2 regions of the Micromonospora sp. WMMD975 genome follow, and region 1 is predicted to be linked to the other one. Evidence: riboswitches for the same ligand, from Rfam matches in the RefSeq annotation. Region 1 holds a riboswitch; the other holds the start of a gene.

What was found. Region 1 has a riboswitch for thiamine pyrophosphate ahead of O7613_RS18605 (ECF transporter S component). Riboswitches for the same ligand answer to the same signal wherever they lie in the genome.
Region 2: linked by a shared signal. The riboswitch ahead of O7613_RS21665 (thiamine phosphate synthase) and the one ahead of O7613_RS18605 (ECF transporter S component) in region 1 are both predicted to bind thiamine pyrophosphate.

The regions. Positions count from the first base shown of each region.
Region 1 is NZ_CP120739.1:4,268,098-4,283,171, reverse strand. It holds gene O7613_RS18635 (isoprenyl transferase) at 1-479, shown strand, start outside; gene O7613_RS18630 (hypothetical protein) at 548-733, shown strand; gene gndA (NADP-dependent phosphogluconate dehydrogenase) at 836-2,278, opposite strand; gene O7613_RS18620 (MTH1187 family thiamine-binding protein) at 2,406-2,702, opposite strand; gene O7613_RS18615 (energy-coupling factor transporter transmembrane component T) at 4,046-4,846, opposite strand; partial or broken gene O7613_RS18610 (ABC transporter ATP-binding protein) at 5,098-6,522, opposite strand; gene O7613_RS18605 (ECF transporter S component) at 6,616-7,206, opposite strand; TPP riboswitch at 7,282-7,388, opposite strand; gene O7613_RS18600 (alpha/beta hydrolase) at 7,466-8,302, shown strand; gene O7613_RS18595 (SIS domain-containing protein) at 8,299-9,048, shown strand; gene O7613_RS18590 (DUF6328 family protein) at 9,140-9,643, shown strand; gene O7613_RS18585 (acyl-CoA dehydrogenase family protein) at 9,744-11,693, shown strand; gene O7613_RS18580 (hypothetical protein) at 11,751-11,921, opposite strand; gene O7613_RS18575 (hypothetical protein) at 11,931-12,536, opposite strand; gene O7613_RS18570 (transcriptional repressor) at 12,582-12,977, opposite strand; gene O7613_RS18565 (metalloregulator ArsR/SmtB family transcription factor) at 12,974-13,276, opposite strand; gene O7613_RS18560 (metal ABC transporter permease) at 13,311-14,186, opposite strand; gene O7613_RS18555 (ABC transporter ATP-binding protein) at 14,188-14,952, opposite strand; gene O7613_RS18550 (metal ABC transporter substrate-binding protein) at 14,949-15,074, opposite strand, start outside.
Region 2 is NZ_CP120739.1:4,926,034-4,941,107, forward strand. It holds gene thiS (sulfur carrier protein ThiS) at 1-126, opposite strand, end outside; gene thiO (glycine oxidase ThiO) at 117-1,247, opposite strand; gene O7613_RS21665 (thiamine phosphate synthase) at 1,241-1,867, opposite strand; TPP riboswitch at 1,862-1,971, opposite strand; gene O7613_RS21670 (DUF559 domain-containing protein) at 2,181-3,002, shown strand; gene O7613_RS21675 (aldo/keto reductase) at 3,417-4,379, opposite strand; gene O7613_RS21680 (nucleotidyltransferase domain-containing protein) at 4,647-5,444, opposite strand; gene O7613_RS21685 (ATP-binding cassette domain-containing protein) at 5,441-7,120, opposite strand; gene O7613_RS21690 (methyltransferase) at 7,162-7,767, opposite strand; gene O7613_RS21695 (hypothetical protein) at 7,875-9,026, shown strand; gene truA (tRNA pseudouridine(38-40) synthase TruA) at 9,089-9,922, opposite strand; gene rplQ (50S ribosomal protein L17) at 9,997-10,557, opposite strand; gene O7613_RS21710 (DNA-directed RNA polymerase subunit alpha) at 10,592-11,614, opposite strand; gene rpsD (30S ribosomal protein S4) at 11,709-12,335, opposite strand; gene rpsK (30S ribosomal protein S11) at 12,350-12,757, opposite strand; gene rpsM (30S ribosomal protein S13) at 12,845-13,225, opposite strand; gene rpmJ (50S ribosomal protein L36) at 13,378-13,491, opposite strand; gene infA (translation initiation factor IF-1) at 13,583-13,804, opposite strand; gene O7613_RS21740 (DUF1707 domain-containing protein) at 14,100-14,627, opposite strand; gene map (type I methionyl aminopeptidase) at 14,814-15,074, opposite strand, start outside.

The DNA.
Region 1 (15,074 bases):
GTGACCAGCTCGTCGACCTGGGCGTACGGGTGGTCTGGTCGGGCCGGGCCGGGCGGCTCTGGAAGAGCGTGATCTCCGAGTTGCAGACCGCCGAGGAGATGTCCCGCGGCAACTCGACGCTGACGCTCCAGTTCTGCGTCAACTACGGCGGTCAGGCCGAGATCGCCGACGCCGCCGCCGCGATCGCCCGGGACGTCGCCGCCGGCAAGCTCGACCCGGGCAAGGTCACCGAGAAGACGGTGGCGCGTTACCTCTACCACCCCGAGGTGCCCGAGGTCGACCTGTTCCTGCGCCCCTCCGGCGAGCAGCGCATCTCCAACTTCATGCTGTGGCAGACCGCGTACGCGGAACTGGTCTACCTGGACACGCTCTGGCCCGACTTCGACCGCCGTCACCTCTGGTACGCCTGCGAGCTGTACGCGCAGCGGGACCGCCGCTTCGGCGGGGCGCTGCCCAACCCGGTGGCCCCGGGAGGCTGAGCTCACGCTTACCGACGCGACACGCTGGGTATCGAACAGGGATACCAGCAAACGCGGAGGTGAACCACATGATTCAGAAGCGGATCGGGCAGTGGGCGATCATGGCGGTCGCCGTGCCGCTGGCGGCGGCCGGTGCCCGCCGGCTCAGTCACACGCTTGAGGCCCGCCGTGGCCCGACCGGAGTGAGCCGCCTGCTGACCAAGGGCGCCGACCTGATCCGGCCGCAGAAGGCCAAGCGACGTCGGTTCTTCTGACCCCCTCGACGGCCGGGCAACTCCGGCCGTCGAGCCGAACGCCCCGCGCCCCGGCCTCTCCGGCCGGACCGCGGGGCGTTCCACTGTCAGCGCTCCCGGGCGTCAGCCCTCCACCTCGGAGCGGTCGCCCGCCCACAGGGTGTGGAACGAGCCGTCCCGGTCCACCCGACGGTAGGTGTGCGCGCCGAAGTTGTCCCGCAGACCCTGGATCAACGCGGCCGGCAGCCGCTCGGCGCGCAGCGCGTCGAAGTAGGCGAGCGACGACGAGAAGGCCGGTGTCGGCACACCCGCCCGGGCCGCGTCGGCCACCACCCGCCGCCAGCCCGGGACGCCGGCGCTGACCCGGTCGGCGAACCAGGGCGCGACGAGCAGCGTCGCCAGGTCCGGCTCGCCGTCGTACGCCTCCTTGATCCGGTCCAGGAAGCGGGCCCGGATGATGCAGCCGCCCCGCCAGATGGTGGCCGTGCCGCCCAGGTCGATGTCCCAGTCGTACTCCCGGCTGCCGGCGCGGATGTGATCGAAGCCCTGCGCGTACGCGACGATCTTGCTGGCCAGCAGCGCGCGGCGCACGTCCTCGACGAACGTGTCCCGGTCCTCCACCTGCCACTTCTCGCCGGCGTCGGGGAACACCCGGCGGGCCGCCTCGCGCTGGTCGGCGTGGCCGGACAGCGACCTGGCGAACGTGGCCTCGGCGATGCCGGTGATCGGGATGCCCAGGTCCAGCGCGCTCTGCACGGTCCAGCGGCCGGTGCCCTTCTGCTCGGCCTGGTCGAGCACCACGTCCACGAACGCCTTGCCGGTCGCCGGGTCGGTGTGGCCGAGCACGTCGGCGGTGATCTCGATGAGGAACGACTCCAACTCGCCGCCGTTCCACTCCCGGAAGATCTCCGCGATCTCCGCCGGGCTCGCCGACAGACCGGCCCGCAACAGGTCGTACGCCTCGGCGATGAGCTGCATGTCGGCGTACTCGATGCCGTTGTGCACCATCTTCACGAAGTGGCCCGCGCCGTCCGGCCCGACGTGCCGGCAGCACGACTCGCCCTCGACCTGCGCGGCGATCTTCTCGAAGATCGGCCCGAGCTTCTGGTAGGACTCCGCCGAGCCGCCCGGCATGATGCTCGGGCCGAGCAGCGCGCCCTCCTCGCCACCGGAGACGCCGGTGCCGACGAAGTGCAGCCCGTGCTCGCGCAGCGCCTCCTCCCGGCGGCGGGTGTCGGCGAAGTGCGCGTTGCCGCAGTCGACGACGATGTCCCCCTCCTCCAGCAGCGGGATCAGCTCGTCGATCACGGCGTCGGTCGGCGCGCCGGCCTTCACCATCACGATCACCGCACGCGGCCGCTCCAGCGAGCCGACGAAGTCGGCAAGCGACTCGGACGGCACGAAGGTGCCCTCGTCGCCGTGCTCGGCGACCAGGCTGCGGGTGCGTTCCGGCGACCGGTTGTGCACCGCCACGGAGAAGCCGTTGCGGGCCAGGTTCCGGGCCAGGTTGCGACCCATCACCGCCAGACCGGTGACCCCGATCTGCGCCGTCGCCTGTTCTGCCATGCGTACCGCCCCTCTCGTCCGCGCCGCGTACCGCGACCGTCCTCGCTGCCGTCATGCGACCGTATCGCGGTCACCGGGTGAGCGGATCACACCTCGACGGTGGGTGAGGAGCCGGTGGCGGCTCGTCTCACCCCTCGGCGAGCCGCGCCTCCACGTGTGCCACCTTCGCGGTCAACGCCTCGGTCACGCCGGGGCGTAGGTCGGCCTTGAGCACCAGGCTGACCCGGGGCGCCTGGGCCGCGACGGTGTCGACGGCCCGCTTCACCACCGCCATCACCTCGTCCCACTCACCCTCCACCGTGGTGAACATGGCGTCGGTCCGGTTCGGCAGGCCGGACTCACGTACCACCCGGACGGCGTCGGCGACCAGGTCGCCCACGGACTCACCCACGCCGAGCGGGGTGATCGAGAACGCGATCAGCATGTCGCCGATGGTGCCAGTAATTCGGGTGCGGGTGGGGCGGGCGCGGGCTAGCGTGTCGGTATGCGTAAGTGACGCCCTTCCTCCGAGCACCGGTCCGCCGCCACACGTGCCGTGGACCCGTCCCGCTCCGGGCGTCCGCATCCTCGTTCCCGCCGCCGTTGTTCGCGGTGACTGTCGTGGTCGGATCCGGGGCACCCGCTCGGCGCGTCCCTGGTCGGCGCGCCCCGGCGCGTCCAGGTCGGCGCGCCCGACAGACAGGAGGCCCGCGGATGCCCGCGAAGCGCACCCCGAAGAAGTCCCGTAAGCCGTCCCCGCTGGGGTTGCCCCCGACCGATGCCGACGCGCTCGCCGTGCCCCCATCGACACCGAAGACCCTGCCCTCGGCTGGTTCCATCGGTCCGGCTGTGCCGGCGTTACCCGGTTCACCCGGTCCGGCTGTGCCGGCGTTGCCCGGTTCACCCGGTCCGGCTGTGCCGGCGTTGCCCGGTTCAGTCGGTCCGGTTGTGTCGGCGTCGGCTGGTCCGGGGTTGGCCGGTTTGGGGTTGGCCGGTTCGGTATCGGCCGGTTCGGTATCGGCTGGTTCGGGGTTGGCTGGTTCGGGGTTGGCTGGTTCGGGGTTGGCTGGTTCGGGGTCGGCTCGCCCAGCGCCGCCGAAGGCCGGCCCGCCCGCCGGCCGCGATGCTCGGCTGTCCGGCCACAGCCAGCGGTCAGGCCAAAACCGTTTCTACGCCTTCCGGCGTAGCTGACCGCCGACCGTCCCCGGCTCCCGTGCGTCCCGTATGCGCCACAGATCTTGGAAGCTCCCGGCCCCTCCAGGGGCCCTCCCCTTCCAAGATCTTCAATCCAACCCGTTGATCATGAAGTTGGCGGCGACAAAAGGGACGGAGAGGGGCCGCCAACTTCATGATCACCGCCGAACCGGCGCTGGGGCGGTCGCCGGGGCTTCTCCCGGCCGTGATCAAGGATTTTGCGTCGGATTTCCGCCTTCACGACCACGCGAACTCCTTGATCAATCACCCGCCCCGGCCAGCACCGTGGACCCCGACGCGCCATCTATAGATGGCTCTCGCCCTTCTGTGGCTGTCTCTCGATCTTGGACTTGGGGTGCCAATAAGTGTCGGTTTTGTTCTGATATTGGAGGTGCCACAAGTCGAAGATCGACGCCAGCACGCGGGACCTCGGCGGGGGAGAGGGGACCTGGAGGGGCATATGGAGGTGTTGCGGCTTTCGGTGTGTGTCGGAGGGCTTGTTCGCCCTGCGGGAGCGCGGCGGGTGGCTCCACTCGGCGATCACGAGCCGGACCGGGCTGGGCTGGACCAAGCCGGGTTGAGGGGGTGGTCGGGTCAGCCGATCAGGGGGCGGAAGGTGCCGAGCAGCACGCTGACCGTCAGGGCCGCGCCGGCCAGCAGCGCCGCCCCGGCGATCAACAGCCCGTCGGCCCGGGTGAAGAGCTGTCGGCGGGCGACCGTACGCGGGGTGCCGGCGTCGAAGCCCCGCGCGTCCATCGCCACCGCCAGCCGGGTGCCCCGCCGGATCGCGCCGACCAACAGCGTGAACGCGGTGGACGCGAAGAGCCGCAGCTTGGCCACCGGGTTGCGGCCGGCGTCCACGCCCCGGGCCCGGCGGGCCATGCTGATCATCCGCCACTCCTGTTCGAGCAGCGGCACCAGCCGGAACGCGGCAAGCGCGCCGATGGCGAACCGGGCCGGGGCCTTGGCGTTCTGGATCAGCGCGTCGGCCAGGTCCGTCGGGTCGGTGGTGGCGAACACGATGATCCCGGGCAGCGCCACCGCGAGCATCCGCAGCACCAGCCCGAGCGCGGTGACCAGCACGCCCTCGGTGACCAGCACCGGTCCGGCCTCGACGAGGACCCGACCGGACCGGTCGGCGGCGAAGAGCACAAGCGTCACCAGGATGCCGGCGGCGGCGGCCAGCAGCGGCCACGCCCGCCGGGCCAGCACCCGGTAGCGGACGCCGAACAGCGGCAGCACGGCCAGCTCGACGGCGATGGCGATGGCCGGCGCGACCGGGTCCAGGGTCGCCACCAGCACGATGGTGAACACCATCGCGGCGGCCAGCTTCGCCACCGGGTTGCGCCGGGCCAGCGGGGCGCCCGGCGTCGCCACCGGTTCCAGGCTGATCACGGCGCATCCGCCCCTCGGTTCGGCGGTGACGCCGGCTGCCCCGGCCCGGGACTGCCCGGCTGGGCGGATCCGGCCGGGTGGCTCGGCTGGGCGGATCCGGCCGGGTGGCCCGGTTGGACGGACCCGGAAGGGTGGCCCGGCTGGGCGGATCCGGCCGGGTGGCTCGGCTGGGCGGATCCGGGAGGGTGTCCCGGCTGGGCGGTCCTGGAAGGATGAATCGGCTGGGTGGCCCCGGAAGGGTGGCTCGGCGCGGGGGACACGGTCGGGTGGTCCAGGGTGAGCGTCCGGTCGGCCAGCGCGGCCACGAAGTCCGCGTCGTGGGTCACCGTGACGATGCCGTGGCCGGCGTCGCGCAGCTCGGCCAGCAGGTCGACCAGCTCCAGCCACGTCCGCCGGTCCTGGCCGAACGTGGGCTCGTCGCAGATCAGCAGGCGGGGCGCGGTGGCCAGGGCGGTCGCCACGCTCAGCCGCCGCGCCTCGCCGCCGGAGAGGGTGTACGGGTTGGCGCCGGCGAGCCGGTCCAGCCGCAGCCGGTGCAGCAGCGCGTCCACGGTGGCGGTGACCTCCGCCTCGGTCCGGCCGGTCCGGCGCGGGCCGAGGGCCAGTTCGTCGCGGACGGTGGCGGTGACGAACTGGTGCTCGGGGTCCTGGAAGACCGAGCCGATCCGCCCGGCCAGCGCGGGTGCCCGCCACCGGTGCGGGGAAGTACGCGCGTCCCGGCCGGCAAGTGCGGTGGAGGCGGTGACCGTGCCGGTGCCGGGGCGGGTCAGGCCGCCGAGGAGCAGCGCCAGCGTGGACTTGCCGACGCCGTTGGGGCCGAGCACGGCGAGCGCCTCGCCGGCGCGTACCCGAAGGTCGGTGGGGGCCAGCCGGGGCGGCAGGCCGAGCCGGTCGGCGGTGAGCAGCACGTCCCCGGGTGGTGTGGTGGCGTGTCGGGGCGGCGTGGTGTGCCCGGGGACCCAGACCCCGGCGGCGGCCAGCGCCTCGCCGTGCGCGGCGAACACCGCCTCGGGTGGGCCGTCGGCCCGCACCCCGCCACCGGGTTCCAGCACCACCACCCGGTCGATCAGCGGCAGCGCCTCGGTGACCCGGTGCTCGACCAGGATCAGTGTGGTGTCCGGGTCGACGGCGTCGGCGACGGCGCGGCGGATCAGCGCGGCGCCGGCCGGGTCGAGGTTGGCGGTGGGTTCGTCGAGCAGCAGCAGCCCGGGCCGCAGCGCGAGCGCCCCGGCGAGGGCGAGCCGTTGCTGTTCGCCGCCGCTGAGCGCGGCGGTGGGGCGGTCCCGGTGGTAGGGGAAGCCGACCCGGCGCAGCGCCTCGTCGACCCGGGGCCAGATCTCCTCGGCGGGCACGCCCCGGTTCTCCAGCCCGAACGCGACGTCGTCGCCGGAGCGGGCCATCACGAGCTGGGTCTCCGGGTCCTGGAAGAGCACGCCGACGCGCTCGCGGGCCTTGCGCGGGTCCAGCCCGTCGATCTCGACGGTGCCCTCCTGCTCGCCGGAGTCCTCGGGCAGCAGCCCGGCCAGCGCCGCCAGCAGCGTGCTCTTGCCGGCCCCGGAGGCACCGAGCAGCAGCACCCGCTCCCCGCTCTCGACGCGCAGGTCCACCCCGCGCAGAGCCCAGCGTCTGCGCCCCCCGTGCCGCCACCCGAACCCCCGCAGCACCACCCCACTCACCGTTCCACCCCCTCTGCCTCGTCGATCATGAAGTTGACGGCACCACACGCGCAGAAATCACCGTCAACTTCATGATCGACAGCGGGATACCCGTCAGACCAGGGCTCGGTCGCGACCGGCGGGGAAGCGGTCCAGGACGCCGGTGTTGGCCAGGGCGCGGGTTAGGACGTGGGCGCCGACGCCCGCGATGATCGTGGCGCTGGCGATGGTGATCAGGGCGTAGGGGATGCGGTAGTTGGTCAGGTCGTATGCCTTGTTCCAGTAGACGAAGTCGAAGATGGCCGCGCCGAGACCGGTGAGCGCGCCGGCAAGCGTCGCCACCGGCAGCTTGAACGAGCGGTAGCGGAACGCGGCGAACGCCAGCTCGGCGCCGATGCCCTGCATCAGGCCCTGGAGGATCACGATGCCGGCCCACTGGCTGCCCAGCAGCGCGTAGACGATCGCGGCCACCGTCTCGCAGTAGAGCGCCGCGCCCGGCTTGCGGATGATCAGGCCGGCGAGCACCGCCGGGATCAGCCACACGCCGTAGAGCACCGCCTGCGCCGGCGGGAAGAACGCGAACGCCGCGTCGGTGGCGCTCCAGAGCAGGCCCCAGGCCCAGAAGACGACGCCGAAGGCGACGGCGATCACCGAGGCGACGACGATGTCGACGGTACGCCAGCGGTTGCTGTCGGTGTGGTTCATGCGGACTCCCAGTTCGTGGTGCGGAACCAGGAGAAGACGCACGCCGCGCCCGGAATGTGCCCGGACGTCGACGCGGCTGGAGGTCGACCGAACTCCCTGCGCTGGCATTACCCAGATCAGGTTCGAGGGTCTGCGGGCACCGGCCCGCACTCTCAGCGCTGTGCGCTCCCCTGTCGGATGTGAAGTTGTCTCAACGGCAGACGCTAGCACCGATGTCGGGGCCAGGCCCAGCAGGGCGCGGGTCGGTATGGTGGCGATCATGCGGGTCGAGGCGCGGGATCTGACATTCGAGGTACGCACCGGCGGCCCCGAGGGCGGCGATCCGGTCCTGCTGCTGCACGGCTTCCCGCAGCACGCCGGCGAGTGGGATGCGGTGACGCCCGCGCTGCACGCCGCCGGGCTGCGCACGTACGCCCTCGACCAGCGCGGATACTCGCCCGGCGCACGGCCGGACGCCGTCGAGGCGTACCGCATCCCGGAGCTGGTGGCCGACGCGGCGGCCGTGCTGGACGCGCTCGGGGTGACCACCGCGCACCTGGTCGGCCACGACTGGGGCGCGATCGTGGCCTGGGGCCTGGCCGCGGCGCACCCGGAGCGGGTGCGGACGCTTACCGCGGTGTCGGTGCCGCACCCGGCCGCGATGGGGCATGCGCTCGCCACCGATCCGCGGCAGAAGGCGAAGTCCGCCTACATGGCGTTGTTCCGGATGCCTGGCAAGGCCGAGACGGTGCTGCTGGCGTTGCGCGGGGCCGCGCTGCGCCGGCTGCTGCGCGGGGTCGGCGACGCGGACGCGGTGGCCCGCTACGCCGAGCCGATGCGCGAGCCGGGCGCGCTCACCGTCGCGCTGAACTGGTACCGGGCGATGAACGGGTCGGACATGAAGGCGGTCGGCCCGGTGGCGGCGCCGACCACGTACGTGTGGAGCGAGAAGGACGTGGCGATCGGCCGGACCGCCGCCGAGGCGTGCGCGGCGCACGTCACCGGCGACTACCGCTTCGTGACGCTTCCCGGCGTCAGCCACTGGATCCCCGACGAGGCCCCCGGCCCGCTGGCCGAGGCGATCCTGGCCCGGGTGCGAGGAACGGAGCAGACATGACGGTGAGCGCCCAGGCGTACCTGGCCACGGTGACCGAGATGATGGGCCGGGTGGCCGCCGAGCAGCGGGAGAACGTGGCCGCGGCGGCCGACCTGATCGCCGCGGCGGTACGCGCCGACGGGGTGGTGCACGCCTTCGGCACCGGGCACTCGGAGGCGCTCGCCATGGAGATCGCCGGCCGCGCCGGCGGACTGGTGCCCACCAACCGGATCGCGCTGCGTGACCTGGTGCTCGTCGGGGGTGAGCCGGCCGACGTGCTCGGCCCGAAGCTGGAACGCGAGCCGGCTGTGGCGCACCGCCTCTACGAGCTGGCCCCGGTCCGGCCGCCGGACGTGTTCGTGCTGGCCTCCAACTCGGGCGTGAACGGGGCGATGGTGGAGTTCGCGTCCGTGGTGAAGGAACACGGGCACGGTCTGGTGGCGGTCACCTCGGCCCGGCACTCGGCCCGGATGACCTCGCGGCATCCGTCCGGCCGCAAGCTCGCCGACTTCGCCGACGTGGTGCTGGACAACGGCGCCCCGTACGGCGACGCCACGCTGCCGCTGCCCGACGGTGGCGCGGTCGGCGCGGTCTCCTCGATCACCGCCGCGCTGCTGGCCCAGCAGATCACCGTCGAGGTGGTGGCCCGGCTGGTGGCGGCGGGGGAGCGTCCGCCGGTCTACCTGTCGGCGAACATCGCCGGCGGGGACGAGCACAACGCCGAGTGGGAGGCCCGGTACGCGGGCCGGATCCGCCGGGGTTCCTGAGTCGGTTTCGTGATCATCTGAACCGGGCACAGGCGCTGCTGCCGGCGGGCGTTCACCCGCCGGCCGTGCCGTCTTCACCGGAGGTTCACGAGTGTCCAAGGAATCCGAGAAGCAGCGTTGGCAGCGCAACTTCGCCGACCTGCTCCAGGAGCTGCGCGTGGCGCAGACCGGTGTGCAGATCCTCTTCGCCTTCCTGCTGACCATGCCGTTCAGCAACGCGTTCAACCGGACCACCGACTTCCAGCGCGACGTCTACGTCGTGGCGCTGCTGGCCGCCGCCGCGGCCGCCGCGATGATCATCTCGCCGGTCGCGTTCCACCGGGCGCTGTTCCGGCAGGGGCGCAAGCCGGAACTGGTCCGCTTCGCCCACCGGATGGCGTCCGGCGGCCTGTTCTTCATGCTGATCGCGATGGTCAGCGCGGTCCTGCTGGTCACCGACTTCGTGCTGGACCGGCCGATCGCGTTCCTGCTCAGCGCGCTCACCGGGATCTGGTTCCTGCTCTTCTGGGCGATCCTGCCGTTCAGCCGCCGCAGCTGGGGCGACGACGACATCGACGATGACGACGACGACCCGGCGACGCTGACCGCCGGCTGACGGTCCGCCAAATCGGGCGTGCACGCGAGGCTACCCCTGGGTAACACCCGGGGGTAGCGTCGATTTCGTCGCATCCGGACCGACCATCCAGGAGGCAGCCGTGACCACGACACAGAACAACGCCGACGGGGTGGGGCCGCTGCCCACCGAGGCCGGCCAGGTCTCCGAGAAGGAGGCCCGTCAGGTCGCCGAGGCGGCTCGCGAGTCGGCCTGGGACCGCCCCAGCTTCGGCAAGGAACTCTTCCTCGGCCGGTTCCGGCTCGACCTGATCGACCCGTGGCCCCGGTCCGACCCGGACGACGTGGCCCGCGCCGACGAGTTCCTCGGCGCGTTCGGGGCCTACCTGGGCAGCAAGGTGGACGGCGCGGCGATCGAGCGTGACGCGCACATCCCGGACGAGGTGTTCCACGGGATGGCCCGGCTCGGCGCCTTCGGCATGAAGATCGACCGCAGGTACGGCGGCCTCGGGCTGAGCAACCTGCACTACTGCCGGGCGCTGATGCTCGCCGGCTCGGTGAACCCGGCGATCGGCGCGCTGCTCTCCGCGCACCAGTCGATCGGCGTGCCGCAGCCGCTGAAGATGTTCGGCACGGCCGAGCAGAAGCAGCGGTTCCTGCCCCGGCTGGCCGCCGGCGAGGTGTCCGCGTTCCTGCTCACCGAGCCGGACGTCGGCTCCGACCCGGCCCGGCTCGCCACCACCGCCGAGCCGACCGCCGACGGCGCCGGCTACCGCCTCAACGGGGTGAAGCTCTGGGCCACCAACGGCACCGTGGCCACGCTGCTCGTGGTGATGGCCCGGGTGCCGGCCGCGGAGGGCCGTCGCGGCGGGATCACCGCCTTCGTGGTGGAGGGCGACAGCGACGGCATCACGGTGGAGCGGCGCAACTCCTTCGTCGGGCTGCGCGGCCTGGAGAACAGCCTCACCCGGTTCCACGACGTGTTCGTGCCGGCCGAGAACGTGATCGGTGGGGAGGGCAAGGGCCTGAAGATCGCGTTGACCACGCTCAACACCGGCCGGCTGTCGCTGCCGGCGATGTGCGTGGGCGCCGGCAAGTGGGCGCTCAACGTGGCCCGGGAGTGGGCCGCCGACCGGGTCCAGTGGGGCCGGCCGGTCGGCGAGCACGAGGCGGTGGCGAAGAAGCTGGCGTTCATCGCCGCCACCACCTACGCCATGGAGTCCATGCTGGACCTGTCCTGCCTGCTCGCCGACGACGACCGCAACGACATCCGGATCGAGGCGGCGCTCGTCAAGCTCTACGCCAGCGAGATGGCCTGGCGGATCGCCGACGAGCTGATCCAGATCCGGGGCGGGCGCGGCTACGAGACGGCCGAGTCGCTCGAAGCCCGGGGCGAACGCCCGGCCGCCGTCGAGCAACTCCTGCGCGACCTGCGGATCAACCGGATCTTCGAGGGCTCCACCGAGATCATGCACCTGCTGATCGCCCGCGAGGCGGTCGACGCGCACCTGTCGGTGGCCGGCGACATCATCGACCCGGACGCCGGGCTGGGCCGCAAGGCGGCAGCCGGCGCGCGGGCCGGCGCGTTCTACGCCAAGTGGCTGCCCACGCTCGCCGTCGGCAAGGGGCAGGCGCCGGGTGCCTACCAGGAGTTCGGGCCGCTGGCCGGGCACCTGCGGCACGTCGAGCGGACCTCGCGCAAGCTGGCCCGCTCGACGTTCTACGCGATGTCCCGCTGGCAGGGAAAGATGGAGCGCAAGCAGGCGTTCCTCGGCCGGGTGGTGGACATCGGCGCGGAGCTGTTCGCGATGTCCGCGGTCTGCGTCCGGGCCTACGCCGAGCGGTCCGAGCACCCGGAGAACGTCGAGCTGGCCGACCTGTTCTGCCGGCAGGCGCGACTGCGCGTCGACGAGTTGTTCACCGGCCTGTGGTCGAACACCGACTCGGTGGACGTGGCCGCCGCGAAGCGGATCGTCGCCGGCCGTTACGCCTCGGTGGAGGCCGGCGTGCTCACGCCCCCCACCGACCTGCCCTGGGTGGCCCGCTGGCAGCCGGGCCCCTCCACCGCCGACGACGTCCGCCGCCGGCTGTGAAAGGAGGGGCCCCCGCTTAACGCTTTCGGTATAGGCGGGGGCCCCTTTTAACACCGCTCAGCGGCGGGCGACCGCCCAGGCGATCACCGCGGCGAGGATCAGACCGTTGAGGGCGGCCAGCACGAGGTACGCCGCCGGCGGGATCCTGCGGCCCTTGCGGACGAAGCTCACCAGCACGCCCGCGTAGACGAGCAGCAGCACGGCGACGACGATCAGGAAGTACAGCACCGGCACACCCTACCGGCCGGTGCGCAGCCCCAGCCCGCGCAGCTCCAGCGCGGCGAGCGCGTCCACGGTCGCGTCGTCGCCGCGCCGCCACGCCTCGGCCACGTCCGGCGCGATCCGGTTGAGCTTCGACAGCGGCTGGCCGGCGAGCGCGCGCAACGCCAGCAGGTCCCGGCCGCCCGGCGCGGCGGACATGGCCTTCGCCGCGCCGGCCCGGCGCATCCACCGCACCCGCAGCGGCAGCCAACCGACGAGCACCAGCCCGAGGGGGAACACCAGCACCGCCACGGTCAGCGCCACCGCGAGCTGGCCGACCAGCTCCTGCTGGTCGCGGCCGGCGTCGGCCATCGCGCGGGCGGCGTCGGCGGCCCGGGTGAAGGGCGCGGTCAGCTCGTCGCCGACAAGCGGCACCCGGCCCACCTTGCCGCCGGCCTCGGCCAGGTTGTCGGCGAGTCCGCCGCCGGCCCCCTCCAGCTTCTGCCCGGGTACGGCGAGCTTCTCCACCAGGTCGTGCACCCAGAACGCGAAGCGGATCGCCGCGTACACCCAGACGACCACGAGCAGATCGGTGAGGAGCTGGCGGAGGGCGGTCGGAAAGCGGTCGGCGTAGATCTTCACGCCGCACAGCCTGCCACGGCGTGGCCGCGGCGGCACCGGTCGGTTTTACCGGCCGGCGCAGGCCGGACAGGTGCCGAAGATCTCCAGGGTGTGGCTGACCTCGGTGAAGCCGTGCTCGGCGGAGATCCGGTCCGCCCACTTCTCCACCGCCGGGCCGGCCACCTCGACGGTACGACCACAGCCCCGGCACACCAGATGGTGGTGGTGGCCGCCGCTGCACCGCCGGTAGAGGTGCTCGCCGCCCGGCGGGCGCATCACGTCGATCTCGTCGGCGTCGGCGAGCGCCTGCAACGTCCGGTAGACCGTGGTCAACCCGATCCGGTCGCCGCGCCGGCGCAGCATGGCGTGCAGGTCCTGGGCGCTGTGGAAGCCCTCGACCTCGTCCAGCAGGGCGCTCACCGCGCTGCGCTGCCGGGTGGTGCGTGGGGTGCCGGTGGTCATGCCGGTCCCTCCCCGGCGTGGCTGACCGCGTCCGCCACGATGTGCGCGACGTGCTCGTCGACCAGGGCGTACGCGATCTCCCGACCGCGCCGCGAGCCGCGCACCACGCCGGCCCCGCGCAGCACCCGCAGGTGCTGGGAGACGAGTGGCTGGGGCGCGCCGAGCTTCTCGACCAGCTCGTGCACGCAGCGCTCGCCCTCGGCCAGCTCGCTCACGATGGCGAGCCGGATCGGGGCGGAGAGGGCGCGCAGCAGATCCCCCGCGCCCTCGAAGACGTCGTACCCGTTGGAGCCGGTCACCCCGTAACGATAACCAGTGTCGGCTGTGCCGGCCTCATCCGAGCACCACCTCGTGCTCGGCCGGCTCGACCGCCGCCTGCGTCGCCGTCGGCCGGACGCGCCGCCGCACTGCCCGCCCGCCGGCCGCCAGCAGCGCCACCACCAGGAACGAGCCGATCGCCACCAGCACCACCGAGGCGCCCGGCGCGGTGTCCGCGGTGGCGGCCACCCAGATCCCGGCCCCGGCGGCGAACAGGCCCAGCGCCATGGCCGCCGTCATGGTCGACCGGAAACCGCGCGTCACCTGCTGGGCGGTGGCCACCGGCACCACCATCAGCGCGCTGATCAGCAGCACCCCGACCGCCCGCATGGCGATGGTCACCGTGATCGCGGTACCCACCGCGATCAGCAGGTTCAGCGCCCGCACCGGCAGGCCGGAGACCCGCGCGTACTCCTCGTCGTGACAGACCGCGAACAGCGCCGGACGCAGCACCAGCATGGTCACCAGCAGCACCGCGCCGAGCACGCCGATGGTGACCAGGTCGGCCGGCGACGTCGTGGTCAGCGACCCGAAGAGGTACGCGTTGAGCGACCCGCTGCTGGCGTCGGAGAGCCCGACGAGCATCACGCCGCCGGCGATGCCGCCGTAGAACAGCAGCGCCAGCGCGAGGTCGCCGGAGGTGCGCCCGTACGCGCGGACCAGCTCGATGACGACCGCGCCGAGCGTGGCGGCGAGCACCGCCACCAGCACGGGGGAGCGGTTGAGCAGCAGCCCGGCGCCGACGCCGGTGAGCGCCACGTGACCGATGCCGTCACCGATCAACGCCAGCCGGCGCTGCACCAGATAGATGCCGAGCGCCGGGGCGGCCAGCCCGATGACGAGCGCGCCGACGAGCGCGCGGAGCATGAAGTCGTACTGGAAGAGGTCCATCTCAGATGCCTGTCCAGAGCCCGGCGGGCTCCTCGTCGCAGTGCGGGTGCACGTGCTCGTGGTCCGGGTCGGCGTGGTGACCGGCCGGCTCGGGCACCGCGCCGTCATGGGCGATCCCGCCCCGGTGCACCACCACCGCCCGGCTGATCAGCGGGCGCAGCGGCCCCAACTCGTGGGCGACGAGCAGCACCGTGCCGCCACCGTCGCGGAACATCCGCAGGGCACCGGCGAACGCCTCCTGACTGGCCGCGTCCACCCCGGCGGTCGGCTCGTCGAGCACCAGCAGCTCCGGCCCGCCGGCCAGCGCCCGGGCGATCAGGACGCGCTGCTGCTGACCGCCGGAGAGGGTGGCCACCGGATCACCGGCCCGGTCGGCGAGCCCGACCGCGCGCAGTGCCTCCGCCACCGCCTCCCGGTCGGCCCGCCGAGCCGGCCGGAGCACCCCCCGGCGGGCCAGCCGCCCGGACGCCACCACCTCGGCCACCGTGGCGGGTACGCCGCCGCCCGCGCCCAGCCGCTGCGGGACGTACCCCACGCGGTGCCACTGCCGGAAACGGCGCTGGGGGGTGCCGAACAGGGTGACCGACCCGGCGCCCAGCGGCACCAGGCCGAGCGCGGCGCGGACGAGCGTCGACTTGCCGGAGCCGTTGGCGCCGAGCACGGCGACCACCTCGCCGGCGGCCAGCGCCAGCGAGACGTCGCGCAGCACCGGCCGGCCGTCGTAGCCGACGGTGGCGTGGGTGATCTCGAGTACGGGTGCGGTCATGAGCAGTCCAGGGCGGTTCGCAGGGTCTGGAGGTTGGCGCGCATCGCGGAGAGGTAGTCGCCCTCGGCCGGCGGGCCCTCGATCGGGTCCAGGACCGCGGTGCGCGCACCGACCTCGCGGGC
Region 2 (15,074 bases), 660 kb from region 1:
CGGCACCACCTCGCCGTTGACCGCGACCGCGAGGCCGCGCTGCTGCCCGGTGACCGTACGCACCACCTCGGCGACCGTGACGCCGTCGGGCAGCGTCCGTTCCACGCCGTTGACGATCAGTTCCACGTGCGCTCCTTCCCGAACCGGTCGGGGCTGAAGGGGGCGAGCGCCGGATCCGGCTCGCCGGTGACGATCAGGTCGGTGACCAGGTCGGCGGTGACCGGGGTGAGCACGATGCCGTGCCGGTGGTGCCCGGTGGCGACGAGCACGCCGGGCCGGCCGGGCAGCGCCCCGAGGATCGGCGCGTTGTCAGGCGTGCCCGGGCGCTGCCCGGCGACGGTCTCCACCAGCTCGTACTCGGTCAGCTCCGGCACCAGCTCGACGGCGGCGCGGAGCAGCGTCAGCACCCCGCCGGCGGTGACCTCGGTGTCCGCGCGTTCCTCCACGGTCGCGCCGACCACCACCTCGCCGCTGTCCCGGGGCACCAGGTAGACCGGCTCGCCGTCGGCGTACCCCCGGATCACGTGCCGGAAGCCCGGCGGACCGCCGCCGGGCGCGCGGAGCCGGAGCACCTGCCCCTTCACCGGCCGCACCGGCAGCCCGGTGAGCGGGGCCGCGCCGCAGCCGGCCGCGACCACCGTGACCCGGGCGTCCACCTCGGACAACGCGCCGACGTGCGCCGGCCGCAGCGTCACACCGGCCCGTTCGGCCGCCGTGCGCAGCGCGGCGACCAGCCGCCGCGGGTCGACCTGGTGGTCGCCGGGCGCGACCGCGCCGCCGCGCACCCGGGTGGTCAACGCCGGTTCGAGGTCGCGCAGCGCCGACGGGCGCAGCCGGGTGATCGGCAGCCCCAACCCCTGTTGGTACGCCCACAGCCGCCCCGCCACGGCCACGTCGTCGGCGGTGAGCCCGACCACGAGCGTGCCGTCGGTGCGGTGGCCGAGATCGACGCCGCTCGCCTCGGTCAGGTCGGCGGCGAAGCCGGGCCAGCGGCGGGCGGACTCGACGAGCAGCCCGGTCAGCTCGTGCTCGCCGAAGTACGCCTCGGCGACCGGGGAGAGCATCCCGGCGGCCACCCGGGACGCGCCCGACCCGGGCCGGTCGTCGTGCACCACCACCCGCAGCCCGCGCTGCGCACACCGCCATGCGATCGCCCACCCCACCGGCCCACCCCCCACCACCCCCACATCGTTAAGGCGGGGGCCCCGCTTAACGCTTTCGGTAGAGGAAGGGGCCCCGCTTAACACGTCAGCGCCCGCAGCAACTCGGCGGTGGCCTGCGCGGGATCCGCCGCCCCGCTGAGCGCGCCCACCACCGCCACCCCGTACGCGCCGGCCGCCCGCAACGCCGGCACCGACGCGGCGGTCACCCCGCCGATGGCGATCACCGGCACGGTCACCGACCCGGCGACGGCGCGTACCCCGTCCGGGCCGATCGGCGCGGGCAGGCCCGGCTTGGTGGTGGTGGCGTGGCAGGGGCCCACGCCCAGGTAGGTCGCCCCGGCGTCGACAGCCGCGCGGGCGGCGCCCGGCTCCCGGGCGGTCGCGCCGAGCACCGCGTCGGCGCCGAGCACCCGACGGGCGGCGGCCACCGGCAGGTCGTCCGCCCCGACGTGACCGCCGGCCGCGCCCACCGCGAGCGCCACGTGCAACCGGTCATTGACCAGGCAACGCGCCCGGTACGGCAGGCACGCGCCGACCACCCGACGAGCCAGGTCGTACGCCTCCCGATCGGTGGCGTCGTCGGTCACGCGCACCTGCACGACGAGTTCGGCGCGCGCCACCGGCAGGGCGGCACGCAGCACGGCGAGCGGATCCCGCCCCGGTCGGGTGTCGGTGATGAGATGCAGTCGTCCCAGGGACGGCACGGCAACGCTCCTCCCTGCGCCGGCATTATCCGGATCAGGTTCGACGGTCGGGGGCTGGCAGCCCCCCTCTCAGCCCGGTCCACCGGGCTCCCGTGGGTCACTTGCGGCCTACCGTACGACGCGCCCCCGGCCGTACGGAAGACCGGGTGACGTTTTTCCCAGGACCACGCCACTCGGCGGATCGGGTCGGCGGGTGCCCGTCGCATCACGACACGCTCTCCGGATGTCGACCCGCGCCCGCGTCCCGCATGACCTGTCCGCGTGCCCGTTCCGAGCCAGCCGAGCAGTTGCCGAGGGACGCATCACGCGGCGGATGCTGCGCGGCCCGACGTGGGTCCGCCTGCTGCCGGACGTGTACGTGCACCGGGACGCCCACCGCGCCGACGACCCCCGGATGTGGTGCGACGCAGCCGCGCTGCGACTACCGCCCGGCGCCGCCGTGGCCGGCCGAAGCGCCGCCTGGCTGTTCGGTGTCGACCTGCTCACCCGGGGCGATCCGGTAACCGTGCTCCTGCCGACGACCGCCCGGCTGCGCGCACATCCCCGGCTGTCGATCGTGCGGTCACCCGTGTCCGAGCGGGATCGCACCCGCTTCGCCGGGCTGCCGGTGACCACCGCGCTGCGCACCGCATTCGACCTCGGTCGCCATGGTCCCCGGGCGGAGGCGCTGGTCGCCGTCGACGCGCTGCTGCGTCGCCGGATGGTGGAACTGACCGCGCTACGCGCCTATGCCGCGGAACGCCCGGGCTGGCCGGGCTCGTCGCTGCTGCGCGAGGTGCTGACGCTGGCCGAGCCGGCGAGCGAGTCTCCGATGGAGACGCGGCTCCGGCTGCTCCTCCTCGACGCCGGTCTCGGCCCGCTGACCGCCCAGCACGAGGTGCGCCACGGCGGGCGTTTCGTGGCCCGGGTCGACCTGGCCTGGCCGGCTCTGCGCATCGCGGTCGAGTACGACGGCGACCACCACCGGGAACGGACACAGTTCCGGCGGGATGTGGCACGCCTGAACGCGCTCCGCTCGGCCGGGTGGGTCGTGCTCCGGTTCACCGCCGACGACGTGCTGCGCCGCCCCGAGGCCACGGTCGCCTTGGTCCACCAGGCCCTCGCGGAACGCCGCGCCACCACCCGGCCCCACTGATCCCCGCACCGCCGCACGGCCCCGCTGACCCCGCACCCGCCGCACGGCCCCGCTGACCCCGCACGGCCGCACGGCCCGGCCCCGGACCGCCCCGAGGCCGGGCGGGTCGCGTCACATCGCACCGCCCGCTCGGCCGGCCCCGCGCCGGCTGTGCCGGTGCTGGCCCGAGCACGCCGACGCACGTCCCACTGCTGAGTTCGGTGCCGAGTGGTCTCGCGGCTTGGCCAGGCTCCGCCCCGCAGACGTCCTTGGCGTTCCACTCACCGGCGTCTCCGCCCACGAGTGGAACGTCATGGACGTCAAAACCGCCCGGAGACGTCCATGACGTTCCACTCACGAGTTGCCGCGCGGGTGGGAGGGGCAGCGCGGGTGGGAGGGCAGCGCGGGTGGGAGGGCAGCGCGGGTGGGTGGCGGCTAGAGGAGGGCGTCGAGGGTGGTCAGGTCCTCGGCGGTGGGCTGCCACGTGCCCGCGTCGGCGTTGGCGCGTACCTGCTCGGGCGTGGTCGCGCCGGCGATCACCGAGGTCACCGCAGGTCGGGCGGCGAGTCCGCCGATGGCCACCTTCAGCATGCTCACTCCGCGCTCCGCCGCGTACGCCTCGATCGCCTCGATGGTGTCCCAACGCGCTGCGGCCAGCCGTTCGGCGTACCGGCCGCCGCCGGCGAGCCGGCTGCCCGCCGGGGGCTCCTGGCCCCGCTTGTACTTGCCGGTGAGCAGCCCGTTGGCGAGCGGGAAGAACGGCAGCATGCCGAGGCCGAACCGCTCGCAGGCCGGGATGATCTCCTCCTCCACGCCCCGCTCCAGCAGCGAGTAGTGGTTCTGCGCGGAGATGAACCGGGTGCGGCCCGCCGACGACGCGGTCCAGTCGGCGTCGGCGATCTGCCAGCCGGCGAAGTTGGAATTGCCGAGGTAGCGCACCTTGCCGGCGGTCACCAGGTCGTCGAGCGCGGCGAGCGTCTCGTCGATCGGCGTGCCCGGGTCGGGTTCGTGCATCTGGTAGAGGTCGATGTGGTCGGTGCCGAGCCGGCGCAGCGACGCCTCGACCGCGCGGGCGATGTAGCGGCGGGCGCCCCGGGCGCCGTGGTCCGGCCCGTTCGCCCCGTTCATCTCCATGCCGAACTTGGTGGCGACCACCACGTCGTCCCGGCGGCCCTTCAGCGCCTGGCCGAGTAGTTCCTCGGAGCCGCCCTGCGGCTCGCCGTAGATGTCGGCGGTGTCGAAGAAGTTGATCCCGGCGTCGAGCGCGGCGTCCACCACCGCCCGGGTGCCGTCGAGGTCGAGCTTGCGGCCGAAGTTGTTGCAGCCGATGCCGACCACGGACACCACGAGCCCGGAGTCGCCCAGCCGGCGATAGGTCATCTCACTCACGAGATCCACCCTATGCCCGGCGAGCGGACCATCGCCGAGCTGAGTCATCCCCGACATCAAGTTCCTAGCCGCCTCACCGCCCACCGTCCGGACGTCGAACCCTCCATCCGACGCCAGCCCCGCCAGCCCCCGGCCCACCAGCCCGCCCGCCGACACCACCGGCCACACCAGCCCGCCGGCCGACGCCGGAACGCCGGCCCGACAGCGCACCACCGGCCCACCCCGCACCACCGGCCCATTCCGCGCCACCGGCCCACACCGGCCGGCGGCGGCGGCTCAGCCGAGCACGTCGACAGCCAACGCGCGGGCGTCGGCCACCGTCGCCGACAGCTCCGCCGGGGTACGCCCCACCGCGCCGAGCAGCGCCTGCGCGCGTCCGGCGAACTCCGGCGGCGCACCGGGCAACCGGCCGGCGGAGGTGATCATGCCTTTCTCGTTGACCAGCCACCGGCCGGCCCGCCCGTGCAGCGCCTGTGCCAGCACGCCGACCGCCCGGAACAGGCAGCCGGCCACGTACCCGGCGTCGCCGGAGGTCGCGCCCTTGGCTGCGGCGTCCAGCAGCAGGCCGGTCTCCCATCCGCCGGCCAGAAGCGCCGCGCCGAGCGCCGGTGGGTAGTCGACGGTCTCGGCCCGCAGCGCGGTCAGCTCGCCGGTCGGGTCGCCGAGCACCCGGCCGAGCGCCACCTCCCCGGCGTACGCGTGGGAGTAGAACCCGAGCGGGTGCCCGGCCTGCGTCGCCACCGTGTAGCGGCCGGCCCGGCAGTCGGCCCAGACCCGGCGTACCCGGTCCAGGTCACGGTAGATCCAGTCCACCGCGACCCCACCGACGCGCAGCCAGCCGCCGCCGTCGACCCACGGCCCCCAGCCACCGGGCGCGGTGAGTTCCGCCGGGCCGTCGGCGACCGAGGCGGCGACCGCCCGCAGCCCGGCGAGGTCCGGCGCGCCCCGGTAGTAGAGGCCGACGTCCCAGTCGGAGTCGGGCCGGTGGTCGCCGCGGGCCCGGCTGCCGCCGAGCGCCACCGCGACCACGCCGTCGACCGCGCAGAGCCGGTCGACCAGCTCGGCGTCGATCACCCGACGTCCCAGACCGGCTCCGGCGTCTCCACCACGTCCCCGTCGCCTCGGAACAGCACGAACCGGTCGAAGGTGCGGGTGAACCACCGGTCGTGGGTGACCGCGATCACCGTGCCGTCGAACGCGGTCAGGCCGGCTTCCAGCGCCTCGGCGGAGGCCAGGTCGAGGTTGTCGGTCGGTTCGTCGAGCAGCAGCAGCGTGGCCCCGGACAGCTCCAGCAGCAGCACCAGGAAGCGGGCCTGCTGGCCGCCGGAGAGCGTGCCGAACCGCTGGTCGCCCTGGCCGGCCAGCTCGTAGCGGGACAGCACCCCCATGGCCGCGTGCCGGTCCATGCCGGCCCGGTGCTCGTCGCCCCGCCACAGGATCTCGACGAGCGTCTTCTCCATCAGTTCCGGCCGGTCGTGGGTCTGCGAGAAGTGCCCGGGTCGGACCCGGGCGCCGAGCCGGACCACGCCGTCGTGCGCGACAGGCGTGAGCGCGGCGGCGCCGTCGACCGGGGTGTTGCCCGGGTCGGGGTCGGTGCCACCGCGGGCCAGCAGGCGCAGGAAGTGCGACTTGCCGGTCCCGTTCGCGCCGAGCACCGCGACCCGGTCGCCGTACCAGATCTCCAGGTCGAAGGGGTAGGTCAGGCCGTCCAGCTCGAGCTGCTCGGCGATCACCGCGCGCTTGCCGGTCCGCCCGCCGGTCAGCCGCATCCGGATGTCCTGGTCCTTCGGGGGTACGGGCGGCGGCCCGGCCTCCTCGAACTTGCGCAACCGGGTCTGCGCGGCCTGGTAGCGGGAGGCCAGCCCGTCGTTGTACGCGGCCTTCTGCTTGTACATCAGCATCAGCTCGCGCAGCTTCTGGTGTTCCTCGTCCCAGCGCCGGCGCAGCTCGTCGAGGCGGGCGTGCCGGGCCACCCGCGCCTCGTGCCAGCTCGCGAAGCCGCCGGGGTGCACCCACGCGCTGCCGCCCTCCACGGCCACCACCCGGTCGGCGGTCTGGGCCAGCAGCTCCCGGTCGTGCGAGACGTAGAGCACCGACTTGCCGGATTCGCGCAGCCGGGTCTCCAGCCAGCGTTTGCCCGGCACGTCGAGGAAGTTGTCCGGCTCGTCGAGCAGCAGCACCTCGTCCGGGCCGCGTAGCAGCAGCTCCAGCGCGAAGCGTTTCTGCTGGCCGCCGGAGAGGGTCCGGACCGGCCGGTCGCGGGCGTCGTCCCACGGCAGGTCCAGCACGATCGTGGTGACGGTGTCGAAGAGCACCTCGGCGTCGTACCCGCCGCTCTCACCCCAGGCGGCGAGCGCGTCGGCGTACGCGAGCTGGGCCTTGCCGGCGGCGGAGCTGTACTTGCCGCGGACCTCGGCCGTGCGCATGGCCGCCTCGGTCTCGACGAGCCGGCGCCCGGCGTCGCGCAGCGCCGGCGGGGCGAGCGACAGGGCCAGGTCGGCGAGTGTCGACTCGTCGCCGATCATGCCGATGAACTGCCGCATCACGCCCAGGCCGCCGGAGCGGGCGATCGCGCCGCTGCGCACCGGCAGGTCGCCGGCGACCATCCGGAGCAGGGTCGTCTTGCCGGCGCCGTTGGGGCCGACGAGCGCCACCTTGGCGCCCTCACCGACCCGGAACGACACCTCGCCGAACAGCTGCCGCCCGTCCGGGAGGATGTGCCCGACCCCTGCCACGTCCACGTATCCCACCCGGGCATCCTGCCCGAGGCAGTGGTGCGGGCGACACCCGATTACCGGGTGACCCGGAGCACCCGGTAGCCCTTCTGGCTGGCGTGCCGCTCGACCCGCCATCCCTGCTCGACGAGCCAGCGGTGCAGCGAGTCGCCGCCGAGGTGGCGGGCGACGACCAGCCAGGCCACGCCGTCCGGGGTGAGCCGAGGCAGCCAGCGCAACAGCAGGTCGTGCAGTTCCGCCTTGCCGATGTGGATCGGCGGGTTGGACCAGATCTGGGCGAACGTGACGTCCGGCGGCAGTTGGTCGGGGGCGACGGCCCGGACCCGGTCGGCGGCGCCGATCCGGTCGGCGTTGGCGGTGGTGAGGGCGCGGGCCCGTTCGTTGACGTCGACCGCCCAGACGGTGGCGGTCGGCGCGACGGTGGCCAGGACGCAGGTGATCGGGCCGAAGCCGCAGCCGATGTCGAGCAGCGGGCCGGTGACGTCGGGGCCCGGCAGGTCGGCCTTGCGCAGCAGCACGGCGGTGCCGGGGTCGAGCCGGTCGGCGGAGAAGACGCCGCTCGCCGAGCTGAGGGCGTAGTCGCGCCCGGCGACGGAGAACTCGACCTCGCGCGGGCGGGCCGGGGTGGCGGGTTCAGCGGTGAAGTAGTGGTCGCCGGTCACGCCGGCATTCTCGCACCGGCCGGGCGAGGGGCCGTCGGCGCACGCCACTCTGCCGGAATTTCCCGATATTCCCCCTGAAAGGGACAATCGGCCCTACTCTATCTCGCATGGTGTATCGGTACGAGTCCGATGAGGACGCCTTCCTGGAGTACCCGCAGCCCGGGTCGGCCCCGACCGGGCCCGCGACCCCGACGCCGCCGCCGGCGGGCCCGTCGCCCTCCCGATTCCCCACGCCGTCGCTGCCGCCGGCCCGAGGCGCCGGCCCGGCCCCCGACGCCGCCCGCGCGCCCGCCCCCGCGCCGCCCGCCCCGACGCCGGGCCGACCCGCGCCGCCGCCGGCGCCCGCTCCGGTTCCGCAGCCCGCGCCGCCGGTGCCGCAGCCGGTACCGGCGGCCACCGCACGGCCCACCGTGCCGATCCCGGCCAGCCCGTCCTTCCGCGCCACGAACGTGTCCGAGCTGCCCCGCGGCCGACGGGTCGACCGACGCGGCGGCGGCCTCTGGCGGACGCTGATCGGGGGCGCGGCCGTGCTGCTCCTGCTCTCGCTCACCGGGCTGGCCGTGGCGGCGCTGCTCGACGACCGGGCCACCACGCCACCGGCCAGCGCGCCGACCACCCCGCCGGGCGAGGCCGACCCGAACGCGCCCGACCGGTCCGACCTGGACTCCCGGGACACCGACCAGGCGGCGCTCACCACCAAGGAACTCTTCCCCGGCAAGCAACTGGTGATCACCGACGGCAAGCCCGCCTACCAGGTGCTCAAGACCCAGGCGAGTACGAACTGCGCGGTGTCGGCCACCGGCGAGATCGCCGACCTGCTGACGCGGCTCGGCTGCAACCAGGTCGTCCGGGGCACGCTCCGCTCCCCCGACGGCGACCACCTGCTCACCGCCGGACTGTTCAACCTGACCGACCTGGCCAGCGCCCAACGGGTACGCGACCGGCTCCGGCCGCTGCTCGACGACCGGCAGGGGCGGTTCCGGGGGATGGCCGCGGGCGAGGACACCGAGGTGGTGGAGAAGGCCGCCGCCCGGGTCGGCTGGCAGGTACGCGGCCACTACCTCGCCTTCTGCCTGGTCACCCGCACCGACGGGGAGCGGATCCCGACCGACGACGCGACCGCTCGCGAGATCATGTACGACCTGATCGAGCTGCACCTCAACCGGGGGGTGCTGGAACGCCGGGCCTCCGGCGGTACGGCCGGCCAACCCACCGACGACCCCGACGACAGCGCCGGCCAGCAGGGCTCGGACGACTGACCCGCGCCGGCCGAGCGGCCCGTCACCTGATCCGGTGGCGGGCCGCTCGGCTGGCGGCGGGCTCAGCCCTCGGCGACCGGGACCCGGAGCCGGCGGGTGCGATCGGCGCGGCGGGCGTACTCGGCCGGATCGGTGGGGTAACCCACCTCAACCAGGGCCAGGCCGTGCGCGGGCGCCACGGTGACCTCGCTCGACCGTTCCCGGCGGGTCAGCAGGCCGGCCGGCCAGTGGACCGGCCGCCGCCCGTCGCCGGCGACGAGCATGGCGCCGACCAGGCTGCGCACCATGTTCTGGCAGAACGCGTCGGCCTGCACGGTGGCGACCAGGATGCCGTCCGGGTCGCGCCGCCAGTCCAGCCGGGTCACCTCGCGCAGCGTGGTGGCGTTCTCCTTGCGCCGGCAGTACGCGGCGAAGTCGTGCTCGCCGACCAGACCGGCCGCGGCCTCGTTCAACGCCGCCAGGTCCAGCGGTTTCGGCCAGGCCAGCGTGTCCCGCCGGCGCAACGGCTCGGCGCCCCAGGGCGCGTCGGTGACCCGGTACTCGTAACGGCGGAAGGTGGCCGAGAACCGGGCGTCGAAGTCGGCCGGCATCTCGGTCATCGCGCGGACCCGGGCGTCCGTGGGCAGGAGCCGGGCCAGCCGGCGCAGCAGCCGTCCCTCGTGCGCGCGCCACACCTCGGTCGGCAGGTCGAGGTGGCAGACCTGCCCGGTGGCGTGCACCCCGGCGTCGGTGCGACCGGCCACGGTCAGGCCGGTGGCCGTACCCGTGCCGAGGACCAGATCGAGCGTCTGCATGAGCACCCCGGCCACCGTCCGCCGGGTGGGCTGCGGGGCCCAACCGGAGAAGTCGGTGCCGTCGTACGAGACGTCCAGCCGCAGCCGGGTCCGCTCGTCCACCTCGTACCTCCGTTGACGGCGTCGGGCCCGGCACCCCGCGAGGGGATGCCGGGCCCGACGGTGCTGCCTTGCGATCAGGCCTTGTCGTTCTCGGTGGCCTCGTCGCTGTCCTCACGGGCGGCGGCGGTGTCGCCGGAGGCGGAGACCGGAGCCTCCGCGTCCTGGTCACCGGCGCTCGCCTTCGGGGCCTCCTCGGCCGGGGCCAGGGCCTCGACCTTGTCCTGCTGGGCGGCCTTGCGGGCGGCGGTCTTCCGGTTCGCCTTCGGCTCGGCGACGGCAAGCTCCTCCACCAGCTCGATGATCGCCATCGGAGCGGCGTCACCCTTGCGCGGACCGGTCTTCACGATCCGGGTGTAGCCACCGTTGCGGTTGGCGTACCGGGGCGCGATCTGGTCGAACAGGGAGTAGACCACGTCCTTGTCCTTGACGACGCCCGCCACCCGCCGACGCGAGGCGAGGTCGCCGCGCTTGGCCTTGGTGATGAGCTGCTCGGCCAGCGGGCGGAGCCGCCGGGCCTTCGTCTCGGTGGTCTGGATCTTGCCGTGCTGGAACAGCGCGGTGGCCAGGTTGGCCAGCATCAGCCGCTCGTGCGCGGGGCTGCCGCCGAGGCGGGGGCCCTTGGTGGGCGTGGGCATGCTTGGTGCTCCTCAGGTGTGGCGGCAGCGCGGACTAGAGCTGCTCGGTCTCGCGGTAGTCGTCGGTGTCGTAGTCGGCCTCGCCGAAGGCGTCCACGACGTGCGCCGGGTCGAAGTTCGGAGCCGAGTCCTTCAGCCCCAGGCCCATCCCGGCGAGCTTCATCTTGACCTCGTCGATCGACTTCTGACCGAAGTTGCGGATGTCGAGAAGGTCGGCCTCGGTGCGCCCGATCAGCTCACCGACGGAGTTGATGCCCTCGCGCTTGAGGCAGTTGTAGGAGCGGACGGTCAGGTCCAGCTCCTCGATCGGCAGAGCCAGGTCCGCCGCCAGCTGGGCGTCCTGCGGGGACGGCCCGATGTCGATGCCCTCGGCGGTCTCGTCCAGCTCGCGGGCGAGGCCGAACAGCTCCACGAGCGTCGAGCCGGCGGAGGCCAGCGCGGTACGCGGACCCATCGACGGCTTGGTCTCGACGTCGATGATCAGCCGGTCGAAGTCGGTCCGCTGCTCGACCCGGGTCGCCTCGACGCGGTACGTCACCTTGAGCACCGGCGAGTAGATCGAGTCGACCGGGATCCGGCCGATCTCGGCGCCCGCCTGCTTGTTCTGCGCCGCCGTGACGTAGCCCCGACCCCGCTCGACGGTCAGCTCCATGTCGAGCCGGCCCTTGCCGTTGAGGGTGGCGAGCTTCAGGTCCGGGTTGTGCACCGAGACACCGGCCGGGGGCTGGATGTCACCGGCGGTCACGTCGCCCGGGCCCTGCTTGCGCAGGTACATGCTGACCGGCTCGTCGTGCTCGGAGCTGACGCACAGCTCCTTGATGTTCATGACGAGCTCGACCACGTCCTCCTTGACCCCGGGGATCGTGGTGAACTCGTGCAGGACACCGTCGATCTTGATCGAGGTGACCGCCGCACCGGGGATGGACGACAGCAGCGTACGCCGCAGCGAGTTGCCGAGCGTGTAGCCGAAGCCGGGCTCCAGCGGCTCGATGGTGAACCGGGACCGGGTCTCGTTGATCGACTCTTCGGAGAGAGACGGTCGCTGGCTGATGAGCATCTTTTCTCTTCTCTTCCGGGGCGCCCGCTATTTGACGCCCACGACACAACTGTTCCGGTGGCCCGCCCCGCAGGACGGGCCACCGCAACGAGCCCTACTTGGAGTAGAGCTCGACGATCAGCTGCTCCTGGACCTGGGTGTCGATCACCTGTCGGGCCGGGAGCGAGTGCACGAGGACCTTCATCTGGCTGGGGATGGCCTCGAGCCACGCCGGAACGGTCTTGGAGCCGGCCTCGGCCTGCGCGACGATGAACGGGGTGAGCTCCTTGCTCTTGCCCCGGACCTCGATGATGTCGTGCTCCTTGACGCGGAACGACGGGATGTCGACCTTCTTGCCGTTCACCGTGAAGTGACCGTGCTTGACCAGCTGACGGGCCATGTCCCGGGACTTGGCGTAGCCGGCCCGGTAGACCACGTTGTCCAGCCGCGACTCGAGGATCTGCAGCAGAACCTCACCGGTCTTGGCCTTCTTGCCCACGGCCTCTTCGTAGTAGCCGCGGAACTGCTTCTCCAGCACGCCGTAGACACGGCGGGCCTTCTGCTTCTCACGGAGCTGGAGCAGGTACTCCGTCTCCTTGGTCCGGCCGCGGCCGTGCTGCCCGGGCGGGAACGGCCGGGACTCGAACGGGCACTTCGGGCCATCGCACTTGCTGCCCTTGAGGAACAGCTTCATCTTCTCCCGCCGGCAACGGCGGCAGTCAGCACCGGTGTAACGAGCCATCTCTCTCTAACCTCTCAGACCCGGCGACGCTTCGGCGGACGGCACCCGTTGTGCGGCTGCGGCGTGACGTCGGAGATCTGCCCGACCTCGAGGCCCGCGGCCTGCAACGAACGGATGGCGGTCTCCCGGCCGGAGCCGGGGCCCTTGACGAACACGTCGACCTTGCGCATGCCGTGTTCCATGGCCCGACGCGCGGCGGCCTCGGCGGCCAGCTGCGCGGCGAACGGGGTCGACTTGCGGGAGCCCTTGAAGCCCACCTGGCCGGAGGAGGCCCAGGAGATGACCGCACCGGTCGGGTCCGTGATGGACACGATGGTGTTGTTGAAGGTGCTCTTGATGTGCGCCTGCCCGTGGGCGACGTTCTTGCGTTCCTTGCGCCGGACCTTCTTGACAGCGGCTCCGGCACGAGCCTTCGGTGGCATAAGTCTTCTGCGCTCCTAGTTGACTTTCCGGAACGGGTTGCGGCCTGGCCCACCTCTGCGGCGGCCGACCCGTCACCCGGGTAAGAATTACTTCTTGCCGGGCTTCTTCTTGCCGGCCACGGTCCGCTTCGGGCCCTTCCGGGTCCGCGCGTTGGTCTTGGTGCGCTGACCGCGCACGGGCAGACCGCGACGGTGCCGGATGCCGGCGTAGCAGCCGATCTCGACCTTGCGGCGGATGTCGGCGGCGACCTCGCGGCGCAGGTCGCCTTCAACCTTGTAGTTGCCCTCGATGTGGTTCCGGAGCTCGACCAGCTCCTCGTCCGTGAGGTCCCGAACGCGCTTGTCCGGCGAGATGCCGGTGGCGGCGAGGGTCTCCAGGGCGCGGGTGCGACCGACCCCGAAGATGTAGGTGAGCGCGATCTCCATCCGCTTCTCGCGGGGGAGATCCACGCCGACTAGACGTGCCATGTGCGGGCGTACTCCTCAAATGTGTGCGGAGGTGTGGACCCGTCCCACCCCGCTGCCCGAGCGGGCCCCGGCCTCCAACCGGGGGTCAACCACGAGGGGGTACGCGCGAAGCGCACCGTCCGCGGCTGGGACGAGCTGTGACGTGTGGGGCGTCAGCCCTGGCGCTGCTTGTGGCGCGGGTCGGTGCAGATGACCATGACCCGGCCGTGCCGGCGGATCACCCGGCACTTGTTGCAGATCCTCTTGACGCTCGGCTTGACCTTCACGGTTGCCTTACTTCCCATCCGGCCCGGAACGCGACGAGTCGCGACCCGGACGTCGAAGACGGACACGGGGACGTCCCGGCCGTCGTCAGGCTTACTTGTAGCGGTAGACGATGCGCCCGCGGGTCAGGTCGTACGGCGAGAGTTCGACGACGACCCGGTCCTCCGGCAGGATGCGGATGTAGTGCTGCCGCATCTTGCCGCTGATGTGAGCCAGCACCTTGTGACCGTTCGCGAGCTCCACCCGGAACATGGCGTTCGGCAGGGGCTCGATGACCCGACCCTCGATCTCGATGGCTCCGTCTTTTTTCGGCATGTACTCCGCTGTCCTGACGTCGGTTACTCCGGACGGCTCACAACGTCTTACACGGATCGCCCAATCAAGATCAGTTGACCCGCGCCAGCCGCGGCTCCGACTCCCACCGAAGCGCAGGGTGGGCATGGCGGAGTGGACGCTGTGCGCCGATCAGAAAGTGTACGCCGGCCGGAGCGCTGCCGCCAAACCGGCCGGCCCTGACGCCCCGCGCCTGGCCGATTTCCGCACCCACTGTGACCAGTGGCACAGCGGTGGAAGGCCGCGACCGTCGCCGTACCCCCTCGGGCACCCACGCTCAGCGCCGGCGGTCGCGCCGCTTCCGGCCATGATCCACACCGATCAGCCCGACCGACTGCATCAACACCAGGCCACCCCACGGGCCCAGCACCCAGAGCGGCCAGACGCCGGCGACGTGGCCCGATGCGACCGCACTGATCAGCCAGATCGGCACCAGGATCGCGGCCACCCGCAGCCAGGGCATCCAGATCCAGAGCAGCCGGGAGCGGGTCTCCGGCGCCTCGGGTTCGCCGGAGGCCGTCGGCGCTCCGGACGGGCCGGACCCGGTCGAGGTGGCCGGCTCGGCGCCAGCGGGCGGCGGAGTCGGCGCGGGCGGTGCCAGGGCGGATCGCTCGGCGGACGCCACCCCCGGCAGGTCGGCGACCACCTCGTCCAGCTCGCCGTAGGTCCGGGCGGCGTACGCGCGGGCCAGCCGCTCGTCGTACTCGTGCAGGCCGAGCCGGCCCTCCTCCAGCGCCACCCGGAGCCGTTCCGCAGTGGCCTCCCGGTCGCGGTCGGCCGCTCGCATCTCCCGGTGCCCGTCCATGACGGCAAGGATGCCACCACCCTGCCACCGCACGAAACGCCCGGCCCTCCGTGATCCACACCAGTTCGCCGAAGTGGCCGCATCACACCCACCCCGATACCGCCAGAGCGCCGAAACGGAGTTGATCACGCAAGCCGAGGCCCCGAACCAGGACCAACCGGGCCCGGGTGGGCGTCCCCGGCCGGGTCAGCGCGCCGGCGAGTCCGCGGGCTGGCGGGAGGTGACCAGGTCGCCGAGGCGGGCCCGGCCGCCGTCTACCGCGGTCAGCACCCACACGCCGTCGGGCAGCAGCGCCATCGAGTGCTCGACGTGCGCCGCCATCGACCGGTCCCGCGTCACCACGGTCCAGCCGTCGGACAGCTCGACCGTACGCGGGGAACCGGCCGTGATCATCGGCTCGATGGCCAACGCCATGCCGGGCACCAGGCGCGGACCCTTGCCCGGACG